Regions from separate parts of the Clostridium sp. LY3-2 genome, predicted to be linked through region 2. Evidence: a T-box and tRNA genes for the amino acid it is inferred to sense, from the RefSeq annotation. Region 2 holds a T-box; the other holds one or more tRNA genes.

Region 1 (9,863 bases), on a different contig from region 2:
CTTCATCAAAGTAAGGATTCTTAAGTTGCGTATCTGTTCTTGCCCTACTTATCAACGCACTTAAATGCATAAGTAAATTATTTATAAGTTCATAATCACTTGAAAAAGTTGTATATGCTTTTTTATCAATCTCTTTTAGAATCTCTTCTATATCTTTTTTGACTTTAGTTTTTACAATATCACTTTGTAAAAACATCTTAGACTTATATAGTATCTGAGCTGCTAAATAATCTACTTCAATTCTAGGAATATTAATATTTAGCTCATTTTCTATTAAATCAAATATTCTTTTTGATATAGACCTAAGCTTGTTATATACATCAATCTCACCTATTATATCCTTATTGCTTGTATCCTCTTTAATAAAGTTTTCACTTTCAAGCCTTAAAATAAGAATTTGCAAGTGATTAAAAATATTTTCTATAGCTAAGTTACTTATATCAATTTTTTCTTTAATAACTTCTTTTAAAAATATTTCCTTTACCTTAAAAAACACACCCTTATACTTATTTTTAGAAATACTTATACTACTATTGTGCCTATAAAGGTAATTAGAAAATGCTTTTCTAATTCCGATTTCACTTCCTTTAACAAGAATTCCAAAGCTTGACTTAGATTCTAATTTTAAATTAAGTTCTTCGATTATTCTTTTGACTTCTTCTAAATCTTTAATTATAGTGCTCCTGCTATAATCTAATCTCTCACTGATTTCATCTATTGTAATATATCCATTGTTCGTTAAAAGTATCTCTATGATTCTATTAATTCTTTCCCCCTTTATAAGATAGCTTGAATTAATTTCATTTATTGATTCCTTATAACTTTTGTATTTATCACTATCTGTAATTTTAAGTATATAACCCTTACCCCTAATATTTTCTATTAAAAATCCATTTTTTAAAGTTTCTAAGTTGATATCCTTAATTTCATTTCTAATAGTTCTATCAGAAACTTTAACCTTATCTACTAATTCTTTTAAGCTAACTGGATTGCTTTCAGTTAGATTTTGAATTATCAATTTTTTCCTCATATTTTTCACCCTCTGTTAAGATTTCATTTGATTTAAACCGTTTATGTAATCTATGATTTTATTATAAATTACCTTTTATTAGTCGAACAGTTTTAATATTTCCATATTTTTATGAAAAAAGCAAATCAACGCAAAAAAGCCATGTCTTATTAGACATAGCTTTTTTGCTAACATATTTCTCACTATATGTTTTTTTGTTAATTATCCGCTAATTAACCTTTCCGCTTTTTACCACATTCCCCTAACGGTTAAAATACCCTTACTATTTTAACCATGTTTTAAACCCTCTTTTTAATTCCGTTCACTCCAACTTGAATAACAAAGCCCATATGCTATTCTATATATAATAAAGAGCCCCCTCCTTATTAATCTAAATTAAAATTAACCCTCCCCGAAAATTCAGTTAATTTTAATTTTAAGTAGTTGTTGTACATTTATTATTTCATAAGGATTTTTTAGTGATGTGTTATTTTAGAAAATAAATTATTCCAACTAATAATTCCTTTCCGCCTTCCCCTAATGGTATTCTAACTTGAATTATAGTTTTTTTCATCATTCTTTTATATTGTTAATCATTTGTTATTTTAGTTCATTTTATGTTCAATATTTTCTCATTTATTATTTTATATATTTATAATTTAGATAATATTTCAGAAATATTATTGAATAATTAGCGTTTGTATACATTTTTTCTATTTCTAATATTATTAGTTAATTTTTATTAGTAAATGCTTCTTTATCCTGTTTTTTAGTTATAGAATCAAAAAAAGAGAGAATAACCTTTGTTATTCTCTCTTAATAAAAACTAAATTTTACTTTTCAGTATCATCTTCTATTGTCTCTTCTATTACTTCTTCTTTAGGCTTTGAAGCAGATTCTATAACACCTACTGTTTCAGTTTCTCCTTCGTTAGTTCCAGAGAAAACTGTGTTTTCAACTATTATTTCTTCATCTACTGAATCTGTGCTTTCTTCTAAGTCTTCTTTAGCTTCATTTTTTCCGTTTAATTCTCTCTTTAATTCAAGATAGAATTGAGCCATAGAAGCATTGTAGTAAGGGATAAACCAAACTGAATAAATTCCGCAAGTTATAATAACTATTAAGAACCAACCTATAAATGAAAGTTGAGTTAAGAATAATTTTCCTTTGTAACCTTTCATCATTTCGATTGACTTTCCGAAACTATCTTTAACAGAGTTTCCTTCTACTATTAAAAACTTAGTACAGAAGAAGAATAAATTAAATATTATTCCTGCAACTATTGCGATAATAACAAGGATAATAATTTCTCCAACTAAACCGCCTAAATCTCCAATACCTATTCCATAATATAATAATAAATCAATATTACGTATATAATCTAATAGTTTAAATATTATTGGAATACAAAGTATTAAGCTAACAATTAAACTAAATAAACCTACAAAGATTGTATATCCAACATATCTAAAATAAGTTTTAGGACTAACTTTTAAACTAGCTAACTTACCTCTACCTGTTTTTACGATATTTAAGAAGAAAGCTGTCATAGCAACTCCTATGAAGGCTTCAACCATACAAGCTAGTAATGTAAATCCTACTCCTAAGTACATATTAACTTCAGCAATGCAAAGCGCTAATACTATTGAACTTAATGAAACACCTAAGATAACCGCTTTATCTTCTTTCATTTTTTCTCTTGCTCTAAATTTTATAATTCCTATATCCATAATAATTCCTCCTATCCTCTCTTTAATTATACGGCAATAGCATCCTATTAACCATCTAATATAGGTTAAATTCACCACATTTTAACATAATATAACTACAGTTCAAATAAACTATAATTTATTAATAAACTAGATAAAAAATTTTATGTCCACCTTACTATTAGTATTACCTTAATGTAGATTTGAACACTATTTTTTTAAAATATAATTATATTTTTATAATTCCTCTAAATACAAAAAGTACCACAACCTAAGTTGTGGTACTAAAAAATTTAAAATATTAATTTTAAATTATTTGTTTTTCATTCCTTCTTCTACAGCAACAGCAACTGCAACAGTAGCTCCTACCATTGGGTTGTTACCCATTCCGATAAGACCCATCATTTCAACGTGAGCTGGAACTGATGATGATCCTGCGAATTGTGCATCTGAGTGCATTCTTCCCATAGTATCAGTCATACCGTATGAAGCTGGACCTGCAGCCATGTTATCTGGGTGAAGAGTTCTTCCTGTACCACCACCTGATGCTACTGAGAAGTATTTTTTACCTTGCTCTACACACTCTTTTTTGTAAGTTCCAGCAACTGGGTGTTGGAATCTTGTAGGGTTAGTTGAGTTACCAGTGATTGAAACGTCAACTCCTTCGTGATGCATTATAGCAACACCTTCTCTAACGTCGTCTGAACCGTAGCATTTAACTTTAGCTCTGTCTCCGTTTGAGTAAGCAGTTTCTTTAACTATGTTTAATTTTCCTGTAGCATAGTCAAATTTAGTTTCAACATAAGTAAATCCGTTGATTCTTGAGATGATCATAGCAGCGTCTTTTCCAAGACCGTTTAAGATAACTCTTAAATCTTCTTTTCTTACTTTGTTAGCTTTTTCAGCTATTTTGATAGCTCCTTCAGCAGCAGCGAATGATTCGTGTCCTGCTAAGAAAGCGAAACATTTAGTTTCTTCTCTTAAAAGCATAGCTCCTAAGTTTCCGTGTCCTAAACCAACTTTTCTGTCGTCAGCAACTGAACCAGGGATACAGAAAGCTTGTAATCCTTCTCCGATAGCTTCAGCAGCTTCAGCAGCAGTTGTACATCCTTTTTTGATTGCTATAGCAGCACCTAAAGTGTATGCCCATTTAGCATTTTCGAATGCGATTGGTTGAGTTTCTTCAGTGATTTTGTATGGATCGATTCCGATTTCATCACAAACTACTTTCGCATCTTCTATTGTTTTCATTCCGTATTTGTTTAATACAGGAACGATTTGATCTATTCTTCTTTCATAACTTTCAAATAATGCCATGATTAAAAATCCTCCTTACAACTTTTAATAAATTATTCGTGTCTTGGGTCTACTAATTTAACAGCGTCTGCAACTCTTCCGTATTGTCCGCTTGCTTTTTCCATAGCTTCGTTAGCTGTCATTCCTTTACCAACGAACTCCATCATTCTTCCAAGGTGAACGAATTTGTAACCGATAATTTGGTTGTCTGCATCTAAAGCAACTTTAGTTACGTAACCTTCAGCCATTTCTAAGTATCTAGGTCCTTTAGCAACTGTACCGTACATAGTACCAACTTGTGATCTAAGACCTTTTCCTAAATCTTCAAGTCCAGCTCCTATTGGAAGTCCGCCTTCTGAGAATGCAGTTTGAGATCTTCCGTATACGATTTGTAAGAATAATTCTCTCATTGCAGTGTTTATAGCATCACAAACTAAGTCTGTGTTTAATGCTTCTAATATAGTTTTTCCTGGTAATATTTCTGAAGCCATTGCTGCAGAGTGAGTCATACCTGAACATCCTATAGTTTCTATTAATGCTTCCTCTATTATTCCATCTTTAACGTTTAAAGTAAGCTTACAAGCTCCTTGTTGAGGTGCACACCAACCTATACCGTGAGTAAGACCTGAAATATCACTTACTTCTTTTGCTGCTACCCATCTTCCTTCTACAGGGATTGGTGCTGGTCCGTGGTTAGGTCCTTTTGCGATTACACACATTTCTTCAACTTCTTTTGAATACATCATATTCTAATTACTCCTCCCTAATTATTAGATTCTAAACTACGAGTTTTATCTCTAGTTTATTTTCTAGCTAGGTCAAAAACTGTCCCTGTGGGATAGTTTTATCCTAAATATATTTTAGCAAATCTACCACAATCAAACAACCTTATTCTTTCATTTTTTTTTAATATTTTTCTATATCCTTTATTTTTCCCCATTTTTAAGGGGTTATTAAACTTTTTTTATTTCTCTCTTTGTTAATTTAATTGCAATCTTTTACTTTCCTATGCTATAATATTTTATACAAGTTGCAAATTTTTATGCCACCATGGCGGAACTGGCAGACGCACATGACTCAAAATCATGCGGTTTTACCGTGTGGGTTCGATTCCCACTGGTGGCACCAAATAAATTATTAAAACCTATAAAACGTTGATTTCACTTGTTCTCAACATTTTATAGGTTTTCTTTTTTGAAAAAGTAGTGCAAATATTGCACTACTTAATTTTCTACAAAATACAAAATCACCCTCTTTATTTTTTTTGGTTTCTTATATATTCTTCTATTGCTTTTTTATTTCTTCCTACTGTATCCACATAAAATCCTCTACACCAAAAATGTCTATTCCAATATTTATATTTTAAATTTGAAAATCTTTCGAAAATCATTAATCTACTTTTACATTTTAGAAATCCTACAAAGCTAGAAACACTGATTTTAGGTGGAATTTATACTAACATGTGAATGTGATCTATACAAGCATGCGTTTTGAGAATTTCAATACCTTTCCACTCACATAATTACCTTAATATTTTCCCTATTTCTTCTTTCTTTTCTCCGTAGATTTTTTTCCTTCTATATTTTGGAGCAAATACTATGTGATATTTACAATTCCATTTTGTGTGTCATAAACTATTAATATCCATTACTGATGCCTCCTTTTACTATTTAAATTTGGCTGCGAACCTAATTTAATTTTAGCAAAATAAGGTTTTTTACATATTACAACAGCAAAATTTTTCTGAACACACTCGCATAGCAGGTGTTTTATAAAGACAATAAAAATATCGCAAATTCACCACTGAATAATGCGATATCTATAGTATATTTTAGTACCTAATTCAAGATTTAAACCGAATATTTTTATTAGTTTTACTAAGTAGCTCGAAACTTTTCCTATATTGATACCTATATACTACCTATATTAACAATTTCTATTATGTATAGTCATGTCTTCGATTTGCTACTACAATAAAAGAAAATATTAATGAAATTAGAGGAAAAATAATATTCCAAGAACTTAAAGTAATTTCTGATTTAGGGTAATAGTGCATAATATATAAAATTTCATATAAAATATTTAAAAACAAAGTTGTTAAAGGTCCAATAAATGTTTTTTTTGCAACATAAGCTACTAAAACACCTAATCCAATAACTATCATTGGGACAATTACTAATTGCATTAAAAATGGATCCATTAAATCAATAAACTTCATAACATTTCTCCTTTCACCTTAACCCTAAGGTATCCCTGTAAGTATAACAAATTTAACTAATTTAATCTAAGCTTTATCCCTTAGATATTCCTCTAAAGTAATATTTTGATTGTGAATTATCTTCGCAGCCTCTTTACCAACATATCTTACGTGCCAAGGCTCGTATGATATACCTGTTACTGATTCCTTCCCTTCTGGGTATCTTATAATAAATCCATACTTATAGCAGTTATCATTTAACCAGTCCGCTTCCTTTGTTCCTTTAGCAAAATATTTTCCTTCGTTTCTTATATCTATGCAAAGCCCTGTTTGGTGTTCGCTAAAACCTGGTTTTGCAACGTACGCATCAGCCATTTTCTTTCCTTCTGATTGAACTCTATTATTATAAGTTTGTACCTGTGATTTATATGATCTATATCCTGAATTACCTAAAAGGATTATCCCTTCGTTTTTAGCATCCTTAAACATCTCTTCTAGGCTTTTAGCTATTCTTTTAGATACATGCTTTTCTTCATTACTAGAGCTATTATTAAACCTTATATTTGGTATTACAAGCTTATCGTCTTGATAATCTTTATCTACACCATTTTCTTTATTTACTAAAACTAGTTCATTATCTTTTATATTTTTATGAATAATTGGGCTCTTATAACTTTCCTTATGTAGCATTTCTCCTAAAAAAATATAACCGCCGCAACATAATAAAATAATTAATATAATAACTTTTTTCATCCTCTACACCTCTTTTTATAATATATTTTCATTATAAAAAGTAGGTTTTAAAATAATTATAAGAAAACCTTACGAAACCTTACGTTTAAATCTATAAAAAGAAAAATACCGTATATTTAATTTAAAATATACGGCATTTTATAAATTCACTCTCTATTTTAATAAAAAATCTAACTCTTCCTTTGATTCAAACCAAACCTCACTATACCCGCAATCTAAGCAGATATAATAGTTAGGGTTTAAAAGTTTTGTTTTGAATCCTTCTCTAGCCTTTACTGGTAGTGCTTTTACTTTTTTAACTTTAGTAGAATCACATTTAAAACATTTCATTTTATTTTTCATAAATTCTCCCCTAAAATTTAAAGCACAAGGTTTATCCTTATGCTTTTTAAAACTTTATCTTCTTGCAAAATCTACAAATTTGAATTTATCAGGTCTGTGCCTTGATTCAGTGTATTGAAAAAGAGTAGTATCGTTTAGATAAGTGTAGCTTTTAACTACAACTACCATATCATAATGCTCTAAATCTAAAAGTCTTTTATCTTCTGTAGATGCCTTTTGAACTGTTATTTCTTTTTTTGCGTAAGAAATTTTAAGCCCGAGCTCTCCTTCTATATATTCATAAAGAGATCTTTTACAAACATCTAAAGTTAAAGTTTGAATTATACTTCCGTTTAAGTAGTCTTTATCTAAAATTATATTTTCTCCATCTATATTCCTAACTCTTACTACTTTCCAGATATGGTCTCCTTCACTTAGCTCTAATTTTACTTTCATTTTTTCGTCAGCTGCTTTTAAGCTAAATTCTTCAACTTGAGTTTTAATCTCTTTACCCATCTTTTTTGTAAGCTCGTAGAAACTAGTTATACCTGAAACAGGAAAATCAAATTTATTTCTATCTAAAACGAAAGAACCTTTACCTTTTAATTTTTGAATATAACCATTTTGCTCTAAAAGGTTTAATGATTTTCTTATAGTATCTCTTGATACATCATACTGCTTCATTAAATCTGATTCAGATTTTAACTTTTCTCCATTTTTTAATATACCGTTTTCTATATCTCCTACAAACTCATTGTATATACTTACGTATTTACTCATGTTGCACCTCTTAACTTTAAAATCTTTACATATATTATACTATATTAAAATAAGCTTAGGCTACCTTATTTGTAGCCTAAGCTTAACCTTTAACTTAATTTATATATTATAGATTCGTAAGGTCTTAATTTTAATCTTTTTAAATCTAAACTACTATCATCATAGTTTGATAAAAGAATTTTTATATCCTTGTCTTTAAAGTATTTTTCTTCTATAGAGATTTCAGTTTCTACATCATAAAAGTTATTTATAACTATTAATGATTCTCCTTTATACTCTCTCTTATAAGCATAAACTTTCTCGTGGTCCTCATTTAATATTTTATAATCACCTAAAGAAACTATTTCCTCTTCTTTTCTTATCTCTATAAGCTTTTTATAATGATAAAATACTGAAGTTTTATCTTCTAATGCATTTTTAGCGTTTATATTTATATAGTTTTTCGAAGTGTTAATCCAAGGTGTTCCTTTCGTAAATCCAGCATTTTTAGAATCATCCCATTGAACTGGAGTTCTAGAGTTATCCCTTGATTTTGAGTTAAGTATTTTTATTATATCTTTTTCTAAAGCACCTGATTCTTTTAAAATATTATAATAATTAATAGATTCTACGTCTTTGTATTCATCTATACTTTCAAAATCTGGGTTAGTCATCCCAAACTCTTCCCCTTGGAAGATATAAGGAGTTCCACTCATCATATGAATTGAAGTCGCTAGCATCTTTGAAGATTCTTTGTGATATTTTTCTGTGTTTCCAAACCTTGAATTTACTCTAGGTTGATCGTGGTTACACCAAAAAAGTGCATTAAACCCTCCGCCTTTTATCATTTCTTCTTGCCAAGTGCTAAATAACTCTTTAAGCTTTTTAAAATCAAAATCCATTAAAGACCACTTTTCACCGTCTTTGTAATCTACCTTTAAATGGTGGAAATTAAATACCATGCTTAATTCCTTTTCTTTAGGGTTTGAGTATTTTATGCAATTATCTATTGAAGTTGATGACATCTCACCTACCGTTATTACGTCGTCATATTTTCCAAAGGTATTTTCGTTTAGTTCTTTTAAGTATTTGTGGATATTAGGTCCGTCAGTATAAAACCTTCTTCCATCCCCTAAAAGGTCATCTTCATATACCTTTGGTTTTGAAATTAAATTTATTACATCTAGTCTAAAACCTTTAACTCCCTTTTGAAGCCAAAAGTTTACTACTTTATAAATCTCTTTTCTTAGTTCTTCATTATCCCAATTTAAATCAGCTTGAGTTACATCAAATAAATGAAGATAATATTCATCTAAACTTTCAACGTACTCCCAAGCGTTTCCTCCAAACTTTGAAATCCAGTTTGTAGGCTCCTTTTTATCTTTACCTTTTTTAAATATATAAAAATCTTTATATTTCTTTTCACCTTTTAATGCCCTCTTAAACCAAACGTGTTCAGTTGATGTGTGATTAAACACCATATCTAGCATTATTTTAATATCTCTCTTTTTTGCTTCACTAACTAAAGTTTCGAAATCTTCCATAGTTCCAAACTTTGGATCTACTTTATAATAATCAGCTACGTCGTAGCCGTTATCTTTTTGTGGTGACACATAAAACGGAGTCAGCCATATATAATCTATTCCTAAAGTTTTTAAATAATCTAATTTTTCTACTATTCCTTTTAAATCTCCAAGTCCATCTCCATTTGAATCCTTAAATGATTTAGGATAAATTTGATAAACTACACTGTTTTTTAAGTCACTCATTTTAAACCTCCAACTTATACGTACAAGTATAAGATAATGTTTTTTCTTTA
Region 2 (9,863 bases):
ATATCTTTAATCAATAAAATTATTATCGGATAGTAAATATAGAACTTAAATTTAAAATGAATATATTTTGTAAAAACACATAAAAATTTGTCGAATAAGAAGAAAGAAGCCTTATAGATGGGGCTTTAGGCCAATTTATAAACTTTGTATTTCTAAAGTTTGAATATTAGTTTTTATTTATAAAAAAATACAAAAAAGGAATCTCTTTAGAGATTCCTTTAAATAAGATTATTTTACAACTATATTAACAAGTCTACCTTTAATTACGATTACTTTTACAATAGTTTTTCCTTCAGTGTTTTTAAGTACATTTTCATTTTCTAATGCAGTTTCTTTAATAACTTCATCAGTTGAGTTTGAAGGTACTGTAATTTTTGCTTTAACTTTACCGTTTATTTGAATAGCTATTTCTATTTCATCCTTAACTAAAGCAGAAGGGTCAAATTCAGGCCATTTTTGGTTAAATACTGAACCTTCCATTCCCATAAGGCTCCATTGTTCTTCAGCGAAGTGAGGTGCAAATGGTGCAAGGATTTTTATGAAATCTAATAAAGTTTCTTTTAAGAATTCAGTATTTTTAACTTCTTCTTTATCATACTTAGAAAGAGCGTTAACAAATTCCATCATTCTTGCAATAGCAGTATTAAATTGCATTTTTTCAGTATCGTCTGTTGTACCTTTTATAGCTGTATGAAGCCAAAGTTTAAGTTCTTTTTCTTCTTTGTCTATAGTAGTTTTTGTGTTTTTAGATTTTATAGCTTCTCTTGAAGAATCAAGGTATCTTTCGATTCTATCTACGAATTTACCTATAGATTTTATTCCGTCATCGCTCCAAGCGCCACCTTCTATATAAGCAAATCCAAACATTAAATACATTCTAAATACGTCAGAACCGTATTCGTCTATATAATCGTTTGGTGAGATTGTATTACCTTTTGATTTACTCATTTTTAAACCGTCTGGTCCTAGGATTAATCCTTGGTGAACTAGTGATTTGAAAGGTTCATCAAAGTTTAAGTATCCCATATCTCTTAAAGCTTTAGTTATAAATCTTGCATAAAGTAAGTGCATACAAGCGTGCTCAGGACCACCTACGTATTTATCTACTGGAAGCATTTTATCTATTATATCTTTATTGAAAGCTTCTTTTTCATCTTTGCTATCTGGATATCTTAAGTAGTACCAAGATGAGCAAACGAAAGTATCTAAAGTATCAACTTCTCTTTTTGCAGGTTTTCCGCAGCAAGGACAAGTTGTATTAACGAACTCTTCGCATTTTGCAAGAGGTGATTTTCCATCTGGAGTAAACTCTACGTTGTATGGAAGTTTTACTGGAAGATCTTTTTCTGGTACAGGAACTGTTCCGCAGTCTTCGCAGTAAATCATAGGGATTGGAGCTCCCCAGTATCTTTGTCTTGAAACTAACCAGTCTCTAAGTCTGTAGTTTACTTTTTGCTCACCTAAGCTTAAAGTAGCTAATTTTTCTACTATTTTAACTTTAGCTTCCTTTGTAGTTAATCCGTCAAATTCGCCTGAATTAACTAGTATACCGTGCTCACAGTAAGGAAGAGTAGTCTCTTTAGAATCTTTAGGTTCTATAACTCTTTCTATAGGTAAGTTATATTTAGTTGCGAAAGCAAAATCTCTTTCGTCGTGAGCTGGAACAGCCATAACAGCACCAGTTCCGTAAGTTGCAAGAACATAGTCTGAAACCCAAATAGGAACAACTTTTCCGTTTATAGGGTTAATAGCATATGAACCTGTGAATACACCAGTTTTTTCTTTAGTGTTTGATTGTCTTTCTATTTCAGATTGCTTTAAAGCTTCTTCTTTGTAAGCTTCAATAGCCTTTTTGTTTTCTTCTGTAACAAGACTATCTACTAATTTGTTTTCAGGTGCTAAAACTACATATGAAACACCATTTAAAGTATCAACTCTTGTAGTGAATACATCAAATGATAAATCAGAATCTTTAACTTTAAATGTTACTTCTGCACCAGTAGATTTTCCAATCCAGTGTTTTTGCATAGCAACAGTTTTTTCAGGCCAATCTAAAGTATCTAATTTTTCTAGTAATTCGTCTGCGTAATCTGTTATTTTTAAGAACCATTGAGTTAAGTCCTTTTTAGTAACTTCTGTTGAACATCTTTCACAAGCTCCATCTACAACTTGCTCGTTAGCTAAAACTGTATTACATGAAGGGCACCAGTTAACAGGAGCATTTTTTCTGTATGCTAAGCCTTTTTCATATAATTTTAAGAATAGCCATTGAGTCCATTTGTAATAATCAGGTCTACAAGTAACAACTTCGTTTTCCCAGTTAAACATAGCGCCCATAGCTTTTAATTGAGCTTCCATAGTTTCGATGTTTTTTTCAGTTGAGTCTTGAGGGTGAACCCCTGTTTTTATAGCATAGTTCTCAGCTGGAAGACCAAATGCATCAAACCCCATTGGTTGGAATACATTAAATCCATTCATTCTCTTAAATCTAGCCCAAGTATCAACAGGTCCGTAGTTAAACCAGTGACCAGCGTGTAATTGGCTACCTGATGGGTAAGAGAACATTTCTAAAACGTAAAGTTTTTTATCTAAGTTAGTAGGGTCAAATTTATATAAGTTTTCTTTTTCCCATTTTTCTTGCCACTTTTTATCTATGGCAGTTCCGTAGTTTCCCATTTTTTGTTCCTCCTATAATATATATAATTAATTTTATTTTTTACAAAGATAAAGGATATTAAATAAAAAGAAAATCCTTTCGTCTTTTATGCATTTTAGCATAAGAGACGAAAGGATTCCGTGGTACCACTCTTAATTAGGAAAATTTAATTTCCTCACTCTTTTACTTTAACGGGGTTAACCGTACCTGCTTCTAAACAGATAAACTTATAGACAAGTTCCTGAAATTCAAACTCTGTTTTTCACCAAACAACAGCTCTCTTAACTTTGAAATATGCAGTACTACTTCTAATCATTGCTTTAATTTATTAAGTTTAAATCATTTGAATTTATTATATATATAAGGAAGTTTTTAGTCAAGTGATATTATAAAAAGTTATAGAGTTAGTATAGCATAGATTAAGATTTTTTATGAAAGATGGAGGAGTCTTTAGGAGATTGAAGGAGATTTGAGGACCAGAGAGGCTATATATAATGCGGTAGGTTAAAACTTAATAGGGGTAATAGAAGGTATTTAATTAGGTTTGCTTTAGATATTTAGTAAAGGTAAAATAGAAGATAAGAAATATAACTAGTGGTAGTTATATTTATAAATTTAGGAGAGTGATATTTTGTATTCGACGAAAGAGAATGCGAAAAGTATAGCTTTAGTAATACTAGGGTCATGTATTTTAGCATTCGGAACTTACAATTTTAATTTTCAAAACGAAATTACTGAAGGAGGAGTATTAGGATTAATATTATTAGTAAAAAATATTATGAATATATCTCCATCAATAACTAGTTTGTTAGTAGATTTATCATTATTTGCTATAGGAGCTAGATTCTTTGGTAAAAGATTTATGGCACTTTCAGTTTTATCAAGTTTATCTTTTTCAGCTTCATATAAAGTTTTTGAAAGTATTGGATTTATTATTCCAGACTTTAAAGATAATATGATAATTGCAAGTATACTTGCAGGTATTGGAGTAGGTATTGGTGTTGGGCTTGTAATTAGAGGTGGCGGAGCCGCTGGAGGAGACGATGTTATAGCTCTTTTAGGTAACAAATTTACAAAGCTTAAGATAAATCACATATACCTTTTAACAGATGCTGTTATATTAATAGCATCAATAGTATATTTAGAACCAAAACAAATATTCTTCTCTATAGTAGCTGTTACTATTAGTGGGAAGTTAATCGACATTTTATATAACGGACAAGAAGAAAAAGATGCCAAAGATGATAGCGTAGAAGACGTTAAAGACGGCATAACAATTAATGCATAAATAATGTAAAAATAGCTTAGTATTTACTAGGCTATTTTTTACTTTATTAGCGAATTAAAGGTGCTTTTCTTATTAAAATTAAATAAATTAAAGTTTAATATAAAATTATTAAATCTAATATAATTCTGAGAAATGATTACTTTTATAGGTATAAGTAAATATCTGTAAATGGTATAATTTTATAGAGAGTAATTAATTAAATAGTAGGCTAGAGGAGGAAAGTAGGATGTTTAATTTTAGTACTGGAAGATTCTTTATAGGGGATGGGAATATCTTATATCCATCTATGAGAAAAGGAGAATTTTTTGAGACTAACTTTTTTAGAAAGTTATTAGGGGAAGATGAGGCTTATAATAGAGACCTTGAGATATTTCACGTAAAGGAACATACTTTAGATAATTTAAAATTAGATTTAGATATATGTTTTGATACATTAAATGACTTTATAGAAAAGATAGTACTTCGTGCAGATGATACGGAGATTTTACTTAGCGAAGTAGGGATAGAGAAGGACAGTAGTGTAGAGTATAGCTGGGGTAAAATCGAAGAAATCGATGGAGAAGTATTTATAATATTTAATAATAGTAAATATATAAGATAGTTTTAAAACTATAATTTAAGTGAAAAGGAATGTTAACTTTAGTTAATGTTCCTTTTATTTTTTTATATAAAGAAAAAAATAAGAATATTATGTAGGGGTACTTAAGTATTATATATAAAAGGAATTTATTTAGAGGGGAGTTTAATTAAAATGCTTAAGGATCTTTTTAGTTCATTTTTAGGACAAGGAATAATTGGGTTTGGCGTTATAGCTTTAATAATAGCCTTATCTATATATGGGATAGTTGTTAGTTTAAGGATAAGAAATTCATATAAAGAACTTAACTATGGATTTGAAAGGGGAAGTATCTTAAATTATGAATCAAGAGAAAAAACTTTTGAAAGTAATGTTTTAAATGAAATAGTAAAGGACTTTAAAAATAGTGCACAAAAAGGAACAGATAATATAAATACAGAGGTATTAATATTAAAACATTTGAGAAATAATTTTAACTTAAATGATAAGTTTATGAATATGATACCAGCAATATCAATTGCACTTGGTTTACTTGGTACATTTTTAGGATTAACAGTTGCAATACACTCAACTAAGGGAGTATTAGTTTCTGGTGTTAATTCTATGGAACTTTTCTTAAGTGAAATGGGACTTCCACTTCAAGGTATGGCAAGTGCGTTTTGGACTAGTATCTTTGGTGTTTTTGTATCGATTATATTAAACTTTATTATTTCATTAGTTAAAAGAGAAAAAGATATGTTCTTTGATACTTTTGAGGATTATTTAGATAATTTAATATATGGAGAAAACTTTTATGGTTTCGCTAAGCAATTTGAAAAGTTTAATAATACTTTAGAAAATACTATGAAAGATTTAACTAAAGAGATGAGGGCTTTATTTAGAGAGGGTGTAGAAGAACTTGTTGAAAAGATAAATAAAAATACTATAGATATGACAGAGACAGCAAAAGAGATGAGTAATTATACAGTAGAACTTAGCCGAGTTATTAAAAGTTTAGATAATACTGTGGATAGTTTTAGCATGCCTGTTGAAATATTTAAAAAATCTATAGATAATTTTGAGATAAACACAGATAAGTTTAAAAACATAATGGATGATGCAACTAGTAATTTATCATTAAAGATAGATTCTCTTGGAGATAAGATAATAACTTTAGAAAAGAGTATAGGTGATGAAAATGTAATAATGACAAAATCATTGCAAACTCTTTTAGGAATTAAAGGAGATTTAGAAATTTCATACAACAGACTTGTAGAGAGCACTGAGTATATTAAAGACTCTATAGATATAAGTTCTAATAAATTAGAAGTTCAACTATCTAATCTTCAAGAAGGTTATGATGGATTTGAAAGAGGTCTTTACGAATTTTTAGAAACTGTAGATTCATTAAAGTCTGGAATAACAGAGAGCGTAACTAGTATTTTAAAACTTGAAATGGAGGATTTATCTAAAGACATAATAAGAGGATTAGATGAATCTATAGCAGGAATAACAGAAGCTACTCAAAGTTTAAGCAAAAATACAAACACTATAGCAAAACTAGTTAAGGCAACAAACGATTGGGCTTTTGCATCTAGAGGATAAAAATGATTTTAAAGTCACTTCTAAAATTTAAGAAGTGGCTTTTAATTTACATTAGAATATTTAAAGTTTAGTGATAATAAATTTAATTAAGAGGAAAGTTTTATTAGTTAGGGAAGAGTGGAGGTTTTAAAGATGAAGTTTAGAAGCAGAAGATATAAAAGAGAAAAAGAAGAGATGTCTTACTGGCCATCTTTTGTAGATATTATGACTACAGTAACTTTAGTTTTCTTTTTTATTATGCTTATATCAATGGCGTTATCAAGTTTGTTTGTAGATAATATATCTAAAAAAAGGGATGCTATTTATAAAGAGATTCAAAGTAAATTAGATAGTAATAATGTTAACAAAGATGTTATGTATTTTAATAAAGAGGAAGGAAAGATAGAGATTAAAACAGAGACTTTATTTGATACTGGAAAATGGGACTTAAAAAAGGACGGTGAAAATTTAGCAAAAGAATTAAATGAAGTATTTTATAAGATACTTAAAGATGAAAAGCTTAATAAAGAGATAGATTATATTGAAATTGTGGGACATACAGATTATGCAGGAACAACTATAGATAATAGGAAATTATCAACAGAAAGGGCAATGAGCTTTTTAAATTCTATGGTTCCAATTAATAGCGATTTAGAAAATGGGTTTGGAGGTAAATTTAAAGCTTCTGGGATGTCAGAGTTTGAGACAAACCCTAAAAAAGAAGATAGAGATAGAGAAAAATATTCAAAAAATGATATGAAAGCCGTTAAAGATCAAAGAAAAATAGAAATAAAGATGGTATTTTCAAATAGGGACTTAGAAGAGGCTATTAAAAGTAGAAATTTAAAGAGGGATAAATAGTTATGGGTAAGACGTTAGAGAGGTATTTTAAGCTTTATAAAGTTCGAGATGATTTAAAGTTAAATTGCGTAATAGAATATGAAAGACTAGAAAATGAAATTGAAAGAGATAAGCTTGATTTAAAAGGTTTAAAAGAAAATTATATAAAAAAGCTTGTATTACCCTGGGTAGTGTTAGATAAAGGATTTAATTATACAAGCAAAATAATAGAGAGAGAATTAGAAAGTAACGATTCAAAAAAATATATAAAGATAGCAAATATTTTAGAAGATATAGGTCTTATTGATAAACCTAAGATTAAGGAAATAAACCCTTTAAAAGATAAGAAGGAGTTAGTTTTTATAAAAGAAAATGGTTTTTTTGAGGAGTTTTCTATAACTTACAGTTCAGATACAGTTCCTTTAGATTTAGAGATAATATCAAATAGGTTAAAAAAGTATATTAAATTAGAAGTTATAAATGGTTTAAAAGAAAGCAAGTTAAAAATTATTTTTAAAATACCAAGATACGAGGATGTAAATAACTTAGAAGATATAATTATCTTTACTGGGATAGACCTTAGACATATTAGTTTTATAGTAAAAAGTGAGAGCGATTATTTATTAGAAGGAAAATCTTTAGAGGGGAATTATCTTAAAGAAAGTATAGTAGAAAAAATTAAAAATTTAAATAATGCAAGTTCTATCTTAGAAGTGATTAAGGTTATGGAAAATGAAATAAAAAGAGAACTACCTGTAGACATATATATTGAAGCTTTTAATAGAGCTTTTGCTTTAAAAGAATTTGATATAGGATTTTCTATGTTTTTAGAAGAATACTTCTTAAAAAATCCTATAGTATTAAAAAGTAATATAGATTATTTAAAAGAAATGTATAAAAGAAAAATAATAACTAATAATTCTAAGGAATTAATAAGCTATTTAAACTTGATTTTAGAAGAGGATTTAGAAGGCAGGAAGGCTTTAATAAATCTAAAAGAATATAGTAGAGATTTTGATTATAGTTTTATAAATGAAGTTAAGGATATTTATAAAAATACTTCAGATAAAGAAGGTTTAAATATTGTAATAAACAAGATAATAAATTCTAAAGAAATAAAAATAGATAAGGATATGTTAGATATAATTTATTCTTTTTATAAAAAAACATTAGATATAAAAGCATTAGAAAAACTTATTCAAAATAAAGATACTATAAAAAAATTAGACTTAAAATCAAAAGATAAAATTTTGATTTTAGATTATTATAGAAAAACAAGACAAGGGAATTTAAAAGATATTTTTAGATTTTGCGATTCTAGCATAGATGAAAGTGATTATATAAAAAAGACAATGATAAACATAATTGAAGATATAATAGACGGAAATGACACTAAAAAGAAAGATGAATTATTTAAAGATAACTCTAAAACTATATTTAAGTTAAGTAAATTTAGTAAAAAGTTATACAATGAATTTATACTACACAAGCTTAACAGTGAAAAAGATGGGCTTGATATATTTATATACGAAGAAGCTTTATTGAAAATCAAAGATAGAGATTTAAAGAAAAGATTATTAGAAAGAGTAATTGATTATTTCGTTTTAGAAAGTGATGAATCAAAGTATGTATCATATATAAATACTTATTTAGAGGAGTACACAGTAGAAGAAGGTTTTATATATGATCTAATAAATAAATTTAGTTTTGATTTAATATTTTTAGGTGTGTTTATAAATAGAATAAGATTTAAAGATAGAAATTTAAAAAGAAAAGTTATAAACAAAGTAACTAACGCCTTTATAGCTTCTAAAAGATATGACCTGTTACCTTTAGTTATAAGAGAATCTAAAAATATAAAAGATTATGATAAAGGAAGAGAAACTCTTTTAAAATTTATTAAAAATTCTAACTTTATAACTGAAAATATCTATGTAAGTACTATAAAAGGTATGATTGAAGTCTTAGATGAAGAAGGCAGAAAAGAAGTATACAGTGAACTTATAAAAAGATGCGATTTACCTTTAGATATAAGGGTAAGGTATTCTAATTTAGTAAAAGATGAATCAAACGAAAAAATCATAATAGAGGAATTTGAAAGAGGAAATACTTCTAGCAAAAAAGCTAAGCTTTTAGCTCTTAGAAACTATTATGAAGATGATTTGAAATTTAAAAGTTTAGCGAGATTTGGAGAAACAAGTGAGGAAATAAGAAGACTTATCTTAAAAAAAGCAGAAGAGAAGTTTAAAGATAATAAAGGGTATGTAAAAGAAATTATAGTTAATTTAGATGAAAAGTCTAAAGAATCCTTAATTTTAAAGAGATCTTTAGAAGATTATTACAAATATAAAGACAACTTAAACTTAGCATATATATTTGGGAATTATAAAGTAGTTTCAAGGTATAGAGGCGATTTAAGTGATAGAGTAAAAGTTAAATCTTTATTTAATGATGAGTTTAAGTCTGGAATAATCTTTAGAAAAGAGGAGTTTAGAGAAACTATATTAAAAATTTTAAGTGAAAACTGGATAAACTATGAAACATTTGATAAAGAATTATATATATTAGAAGAAAGTATAAAAGATAACTCTCTTAAAGATGTTATAAGAAAAGGATTAGACATCTTAAACTTACAAAAGAATTTAATAAATTCTAATTTCACTCTTACAGATTTTAGAGAAGATGCCTTTATAAATACTTCTAGCTTTATATTTCCAAGAAGAATAGAAGGTTTAATAAAATATAAAGAAAATTTATCTTTAAAGGTAGGGGAAAGATTTAAAGATAGAATATTATTAAATGAAAGAAATATAACAAATTTAATTAAAGGATATATATATAATGATATTTTAAATCTTCAAAATAAAGGAGATAAAGAATTAATAAGTTCTTTAAATAATATTTTAAAACGAGAAGATTTAAATAGCTATGATAAATTA

What was found. The T-box of region 2 lies ahead of leuS (leucine--tRNA ligase). A T-box ahead of a tRNA ligase gene usually reads a tRNA of that ligase, here a tRNA-Leu.
Region 1: it has a tRNA-Leu gene. The T-box ahead of leuS (leucine--tRNA ligase) is inferred to sense a tRNA for this amino acid. The anticodon was not compared.

The regions. Positions count from the first base shown of each region.
Region 1 covers NZ_JAMDLQ010000028.1:21,814-31,676, reverse strand. Annotated here, with positions in the region: gene M4I33_RS09450 (BglG family transcription antiterminator) at 1-1,030, opposite strand, end outside; gene M4I33_RS09445 (DUF975 family protein) at 1,843-2,739, opposite strand; gene M4I33_RS09440 (GGGtGRT protein) at 3,031-4,035, opposite strand; gene M4I33_RS09435 (iron-sulfur cluster assembly scaffold protein) at 4,068-4,760, opposite strand; tRNA gene M4I33_RS09430 (tRNA-Leu) at 5,059-5,142, shown strand; partial or broken gene tnpA (IS200/IS605 family transposase) at 5,270-5,662, opposite strand; gene M4I33_RS09420 (hypothetical protein) at 5,954-6,232, opposite strand; gene M4I33_RS09415 (M15 family metallopeptidase) at 6,299-6,964, opposite strand; gene M4I33_RS09410 (hypothetical protein) at 7,118-7,306, opposite strand; gene treR (trehalose operon repressor) at 7,361-8,065, opposite strand; gene treC (alpha,alpha-phosphotrehalase) at 8,155-9,813, opposite strand.
Region 2 covers NZ_JAMDLQ010000062.1:1,452-11,314, forward strand. Annotated here, with positions in the region: gene leuS (leucine--tRNA ligase) at 229-2,676, opposite strand; T-box leader at 2,777-2,981, opposite strand; gene M4I33_RS16120 (YitT family protein) at 3,288-3,944, shown strand; gene M4I33_RS16125 (hypothetical protein) at 4,171-4,545, shown strand; gene M4I33_RS16130 (MotA/TolQ/ExbB proton channel family protein) at 4,696-6,105, shown strand; gene M4I33_RS16135 (OmpA family protein) at 6,238-6,945, shown strand; gene M4I33_RS16140 (hypothetical protein) at 6,948-9,863, shown strand, end outside.